Regions from separate parts of the Pectobacterium sp. A5351 genome, predicted to be linked through region 2. Evidence: predicted binding sites of a transcription regulator. Region 2 holds the regulator's gene; the other holds the start of a gene.

Region 1 (3,699 bases), 1.2 Mb from region 2:
GCTCCGCAGTGGGAGCCTTACTAAGATGATGAAGAGACAGAATTACTCAGCAGCGTAGCCCTGTGGCGGAATACGCACGCTGTCGAGCCAGGCTTCATTATCCCGCATCATCAGTCTGCCGTTCAGGAACCAGTTAATGACCATCGGGTAAATCGTGTGCTCGTGCGTTTTCACGCGTTCGCTCAGGCTTTCTTCGGTGTCGTCACTAAATACAGGCACCTTCGCTTGCAGAATCAGCGGACCGCCATCCAGCTCATCCGTGACAAAATGTACGGAAGTCCCATGTTCCCGATCGCCATTTTCCAGCGCCTTGCGGTGCGTATGCAAACCGGGATACTTAGGTAGCAGAGAAGGGTGAATGTTCAGCATTTTGCCAGCAAACTGGGCAACAAATTCTGGGCTAAGAATCCGCATGTAGCCTGCTAAGATCACCAACGCCGGCTCATATTGCTCAATGTCGTTTGCCAGTGCCGCATCAAATGCAGCACGGTCGGCAAAGTCTTCAGGGTTCAGGACGCACGTAGGAATATCCGCATTCTGTGCGCGTTCTAGCCCGTACGCCTCCGCATTATTACTGAATACGGCAGCGATCTTTCCTTTGAGGCGTCCGTTCTTACAGGCGTCAATCAACGCCTGTAAGTTACTTCCATGACCTGAAATCAGCACAACGATGTTTTTCATCAGTTAATAACCACTGCGTCTCCGGCATCGGTTTGAGTAATGACGCCGATTTTCCATGCGTTTTCGCCGCTGCTGTTGAGTAATGCAACGGCCTCGTCTGCCTGTTCGGCTGGCAGTGCGATGATCATACCAACACCGCAGTTAAAAGTACGATACATTTCATGGCGGCTGACATTCCCAGCCTGTTGCAGCCAGTTGAACACCGCAGGCCATTGCCAGCTGGATTCGTCGATAGTTGCCTGCATACCTTCTGGCAGAACGCGTGGGATATTTTCCCAGAAGCCGCCGCCGGTCAGGTGAGAAATCGCATGAACGTCCACTTTCTCAATCAGGGACAGGATTGATTTCACGTAGATTTTGGTCGGTGCCAGCAGGTGGTCGGCCAGCGGTTTGCCTTTCAGCTCGAACTGCTCTGGATCGGTTTTGCTGACTTCAAGCACTTTGCGTACCAGAGAATAGCCATTTGAGTGTGGGCCGCTGGACGCGAGGGCCACCAGAACATCACCGTTCTGGACTTTGCTGCCGTCGATGATTTCTGATTTTTCTACCACACCGACGCAGAAGCCAGCCACGTCGTAGTCTTCGCCGTGGTACATGCCCGGCATTTCGGCGGTTTCGCCACCGACCAGCGCACAGCCTGATTGTTTACAGCCTTCTGCGATACCGGTAATGACGCTGGCAGCGGTATCGACATCCAGTTTGCCCGTAGCGTAATAGTCGAGGAAGAACAGCGGCTCAGCACCCTGAACCACCAGATCGTTCACGCACATCGCAACCAGATCGATACCAATGGTATCGTGGCGTTTCAGATCCATCGCCAGGCGCAGTTTGGTGCCGACTCCGTCAGTGCCGGAAACCAGAATCGGTTCGCGGTATTTTTGCGGTAAGGCGCACAAGGCACCGAAACCACCCAATCCACCCATAACTTCCGGGCGACGAGTCTGTTTCACTACACCTTTGATACGGTCTACCAATGCATTACCCGCATCGATATCCACGCCTGCGTCTTTATAGCTGAGAGAGGTTTTGTCGGTCACTGCTGAGTCCCCACGAAGGTTACGGGTCGTATTCAGAAAACACGGTATTGAGAAAACATACTGTGGTAAAAATAGTGCGCGATAATTCTAACAGTGTAGGCAATCGTTTGCGAGTGATGAGTCATCGGCGGGCTATTTTTCGTTAACGGCAACAATTTCTCTTCTCGGTTGATCTGGATCAGGCTTAATCGTATGGTGCTAAGCAAAAAAGGCGGTATAATCCCGCGATTTTTTTTACGACGGGCTCTTGTGCCCGCCGCCCTGCGGGCCGCCGCAAGCGGTGTTTAAAAACGCGCTTGGCGTTTTTGTCCGTCCACTAGCCGATGGGGAGATAAAGATGAAGATCGTCGAGGTGAAACACCCACTCGTCAAACACAAACTGGGTTTGATGCGAGAGAACGATATTAGCACGAAGCGTTTTCGTGAGCTGGCTTCCGAAGTGGGAAGTTTGCTGACTTATGAAGCCACCGCCGATCTGGTCACTGAGAAGGTCACCATTGATGGCTGGTGCGGTCCGGTTGAAGTCGATCAGATCAAAGGCAAGAAAATTACCGTCGTACCGATTCTGCGTGCAGGGTTGGGGATGATGGAAGGCGTGCTGGAAAATGTCCCTAGCGCGCGCATCAGCGTTGTCGGCATCTACCGTGATGAAGAAACGCTGGAGCCTGTTCCTTATTTCCAGAAGCTGGTGTCCAATATCGAAGAGCGCATGGCGCTGGTGGTTGACCCCATGCTGGCGACCGGCGGCTCAATGATCGCGACGATCGATCTGCTGAAAAAAGCAGGCTGCCACAGCATTAAGGTGCTGGTGTTGGTCGCGGCGCCAGAAGGGATTGCCGCACTGGAAAAAGCTCACCCGGATATCGAGCTTTACACGGCATCCATCGATAAAGGCCTCAACGAGCAGGGTTACATCATGCCGGGCCTGGGCGATGCGGGCGATAAAATATTTGGTACGAAATAACAGGTAAGCCGACTTATTAGTCGGCTTTTTTTTGGCGGGAACCTAAGTATTTCCTATGGTTCTCCACTGCCTGTGTTAGACCATAGTCGGTTTTTTATTACATCAGTAGCCAACATTCTCCTGCTTCATCACTGCGGTGGGGCGGGGTAAGTCTGGCTGCCATAAGAAGACACATAAATAACAACACTACAGAGGATATTGAAGATGACTCGTCGCGCCATCGGGGTAAGTGAACGACCGCCCTTGTTACAAACCATCCCGTTGAGTTTCCAGCATCTGTTTGCGATGTTTGGCGCTACCGTTCTGGTACCCATTCTGTTCAAGATCAATCCGGCAACCGTACTGTTATTCAACGGTGTCGGTACGCTGCTGTATTTATTTATTTGTAAGGGAAAAATCCCGGCCTATCTGGGATCGAGCTTCGCGTTCATTTCTCCGGTTTTATTGTTGCTGCCGCTGGGATACGAAGTCGCGCTGGGTGGTTTCATTATGTGCGGCGTGTTGTTCTGTCTGGTGGCGCTGATTGTTAAAAAAGCCGGGACTGGCTGGCTGAATGTGCTGTTCCCTCCTGCGGCGATGGGGGCGATTGTTGCGGTTATCGGCCTTGAACTGGCCGGTGTGGCGGCGGGAATGGCCGGGCTGCTGCCTGCCGATGGCGCTTCTGTCGATTCCACTGCGGTGACGATTTCACTGGCGACGCTGGCGATCACCATTCTGGGATCGGTGCTGTTTCGTGGTTTCCTGGCGATCATTCCGATTCTGATTGGGGTGCTGGCAGGCTATGCGCTGTCGTTCGCGCTGGGCGTGGTGGATTTGACTCCGATTCGTGAAGCTCACTGGTTCGCGATGCCGACATTCTATACGCCGCGCTTTGAGTGGTTTGCCATTCTGGCGATTCTGCCTGCGGCGCTGGTGGTGATTGCAGAACATGTCGGCCATCTGGTGGTGACGGCGAATATCGTGAAGAAAGACCTGATGCGTGAACCGGGGCTGCACCGCTCCATGTTCGCCAACGGC
Region 2 (3,699 bases):
TCGGGTTTTCAGCAATTTGGCGCTGAATTTTTTCAATTGTCGGTGTCGTCATCTTCTTGCTTCCTTAAACCTATAGGATGGCTAACGTCCAAAACGCTAGCCATGAGCCGCCGTCAGAGATACTACGACAGCGACATTGACTCAGTGATATTGTACCGATGCCACCAGCCACAAAAAAACGCCATTTTTTGTAGGGGTATTTTCCCGGCAAGTTATTCGCCATTGATGAAATCGACGCCAGAAAGCGTTGATAAATCAATCGAAAAAACAACTATTAACGTTTTTTCACTATTCTGTATGAATAAAGCGGTCATGCCCACTTTTTTATGACGCCGTTTTCAGGAATACTGTGCGGATTGAGCGAGTTAAGGATTATGTTCGGTCACTTTTATTATGCGCTTATTTATTACTCTTTTTATATTATTTTTCAGCAATCTGTCCCTGAACGTCGTTCAGGCTGCGCCGCATACTCCGCATTCTGCGCCAAAGAAAAACACTGTTGAAGAAACCAATAAGAAAAGCCGTCAAACAAAAGGTAATGCGAAATCACCGACACCGATCAAAAGCAAAAAACCAGAACCCAGCGTAGCTAACACGAAAACCAAACCCCGCAGCGCGAACAAACCGACAGAAAAAAAGCCGTCACGGACGCAAAGCAGCACACCCGCGCTAGTGAAAAAAAATCTCAAAAAGCTAAAGCCTGAAGAAGAGAAACAGACAACCGCACAGGCCAGAGTCAAAAGCGGGCTGAAGAAAACGGCGATCAAGGGAAAAACGGAGAAAAATCCGGCCCCTACTGAAAAAGGCATGGCGCTGAGCGCGGCGCATAAAAAGCGTTATCAGCATGCCAAAACGACAGCAATGAATAAGTTGATGAGCCAGATAGGCAAGCCTTACCACTGGGGCGGCTCATCCCCCTTTACCGGATTCGACTGTAGCGGACTGGTCTATTACGCGTACAAAGATGTCGTTAAGATCCAGATTCCACGCACGGCTAACGAAATGTATCACCTGCGTGATGCCGCTCCGATTAAAAAGAGCGAACTAGAAAGTGGCGATCTGGTCTTCTTCCGCATCAATAATCGCGGCGCAGCCGATCACGTCGGGGTTTATCTGGGAGAAGGAAAATTTATCCAGTCGCCTCGTACCGGTTCAGATATTCGTATCAGCAAGCTGAATGAAGATTATTGGCAGGAGCACTACGTTGGCGCGCGTCGCGTGGTAACACCGCAGACCATTCGTTGAGAAACAGATTCAGACACGTTTTATGCAATATAAACGTGTCTGAATACCGAAAACCACACAGAGACATCGTTCGGTTAGTTCAGCACCGCAACAAAACTGAACACAATGATCATCGCCAATGCGCCAAGCGTTGTCAGCAAAGACATCTTCAGATCGGTATCCATAAATCACTCCTTATTAACGAACAAATTTTATCTGAAAGAGGAAACTGCCCTTTACAGCGAACCCATTCAGGCGGTTAAAACCACAAACAATAGGGTTATTACGATTCTTTCATAATTTTAGTGAAAAATCTCGGACCAATGCATCACTAATAGTATAAATTAGCCCTTTCCCTTTCATGATAAATCGGACACAATCCGCTGTTTATGAAAGCGCTGCGTATCGGTCGAAAAACGTCAACCCAGATCCCTTCGGTATAACATTCGGCATTCTCCTTCTGAAATCCTGTTTTTTAGCTTAGAAGAAGAACTTTAAACGTAGGCAAACGATTAACAATATACTTACGTCTGTAACAGGTAAGTTCAGGAGTCATTTTTAGATGGCAACGATTAAAGATGTGGCAAAACGTGCTGGTGTTTCCACCACAACCGTATCGCACGTGATCAATAAAACACGTTTCGTCGCCGAAGAGACTAAGGCAGCCGTCAGGGCGGCAATCAAAGAATTGCACTATTCGCCCAGCGCCGTCGCCCGCAGCCTCAAAGTTAATCACACTAAATCAATCGGTTTGCTGGCCACATCCAGCGAGGCTCCCTATTTCGCCGAGATCATCGAAGCCGTCGAAAATAGCTGCTATGCCAAAGGCTACACGCTGGTACTGTGTAATTCGCATAACGACATCGGTAAACAGCGCGCTTATCTCTCCATGCTGGCGCAAAAACGCGTCGACGGTCTCCTGGTGATGTGTGCCGAATATCCACCTGAGTTGTTGGCGATGCTGGAAGATTATCGCAGCATCCCGATGGTCGTGATGGACTGGGGACAGATGCACAGCGATTTTACCGATACGATTATCGATAACGCCTTTGAAGGCGGCTATATGGCAGGCCGCTACCTGATCGAACGCGGTCATCGGGATATCGGTGCCATCCCCGGTATTCAGGAACGCAACACCGGCAGCGGGCGCTACCTCGGCTTTTTAAAAGCGTTGAAGGAAGCAGATATCACCGTACGCGAAGAGTGGGTAGTTCAGGGCGATTTCGAGCCGGAATCCGGTTATAAAGCCATGCATCAGATTCTCGCGCAGAAACAGCGACCAACGGCCGTATTCTGTGGTGGCGATATCATGGCGATGGGTGCCATCTGCGCGGCAGACGAACTGGGTCTGCGCGTGCCGCAGGATATTTCGGTGATCGGTTATGACAACGTGCGCCACGCGCGTTTCTTTACGCCGGCGCTGACCACCATTCATCAGCCGAAAGAGCGTCTGGGGCAGTCCGCCTTCGCGATGTTGCTGGATCGCATTACCAGTAAGCGGGAAGATGCGCACGTCATTGAAGTCCATCCGACGTTAATTGAACGCCGCTCTGTGGCAGACGGCCCTTACCTCGATTATCGCCGCTAAGCGCGGCGACACGATACAGATAACTTTTTTATTCCAGCCAGTTCTCCTCTCTGCTTCAGCCAATTTTCTTGTATGCTGGCTGAAGTGGTTCTAAATTTAATACCGCGTTTCATTTTCTCTGGTGACAGCCGATACGTCGGCTGCGATAAGTGCTGCCCAGGTATGTTTTACGATACTTTTACACGTAAAAAGTTAAGGAGACATGATGGGGTTACCTTATACAGAAGAATGCGCGCCCTGGTTCCACATCGTGCAGAACATGTTGGATGTAGCAGATATCACCATCAACGGCCCCGTTCTTTTGACATCCGCGTAACCCATCCCGGCTTTTTTAAGCGTGTTCTGCGTGAAGGATCGCTGGGACTGGGAGAAAGCTACATGGACGGGTGGTGGGAATGTGAACGACTGGATATCTTTTCCCATCGTGTCCTGCTCGCGAGGTTGGAGGCGAAACTGCCCCGCCGTCTGCACGATCTCACACGGGTCGCCCTCTCCCGTATCATGAATCCGCAATCCCGTAGACGTGCTCCCTGTCCGTTCCCGCCGGATGTTCAGCTACTACCTTAACCTTTGTGCCGGAGCCTTCCGATCAAGAACCCTCCAGCTCTGGCAAGTGGTGTTCAGTCTGGATGGGGTCGACGGAGGATTACGCGTTCCACGCTGACAGAAAAGAAAAAACCGGACGAGGCTGTTCGTCCGGTTTACAAGAACAGATAACGCAGAAATTACTCTTCTTTGCTTAGGTCGCTTGCCTGCTTGCTGGCCAACACGCGCTCAACCGTATCCACTACGGCCTGTGTCTGCGGATCGATTTCAATATTGATGCGATGCCCCAGACGTTTCTGCCCCAGCGTAGTACGGTTCAACGTTTCGGGAATTAAATACAC

What was found. The regulator PurR, encoded in region 2, represses purine synthesis genes. The targets are predictions, from matches to a motif close to CANGCAAACGTTTGCNTG.
Region 1: the regulator PurR is predicted to act here: its motif matches at 1,815-1,832, upstream of purM (phosphoribosylformylglycinamidine cyclo-ligase).

Annotation. Positions count from the first base shown of each region.
Region 1 is NZ_CP116477.1:3,086,412-3,090,110, reverse strand. It holds gene purN (phosphoribosylglycinamide formyltransferase) at 43-681, opposite strand; gene purM (phosphoribosylformylglycinamidine cyclo-ligase) at 681-1,718, opposite strand; gene upp (uracil phosphoribosyltransferase) at 2,056-2,682, shown strand; gene uraA (uracil permease) at 2,887-3,699, shown strand, end outside.
Region 2 is NZ_CP116477.1:1,910,624-1,914,322, reverse strand. It holds gene O1Q74_RS09120 (Grx4 family monothiol glutaredoxin) at 1-52, opposite strand, end outside; gene O1Q74_RS09115 (C40 family peptidase) at 394-1,245, shown strand; gene cydH (cytochrome bd-I oxidase subunit CydH) at 1,320-1,409, opposite strand; gene purR (HTH-type transcriptional repressor PurR) at 1,787-2,812, shown strand; partial or broken gene O1Q74_RS09100 (cyclopropane-fatty-acyl-phospholipid synthase) at 3,018-3,340, shown strand; gene O1Q74_RS09095 (riboflavin synthase subunit alpha) at 3,538-3,699, opposite strand, start outside.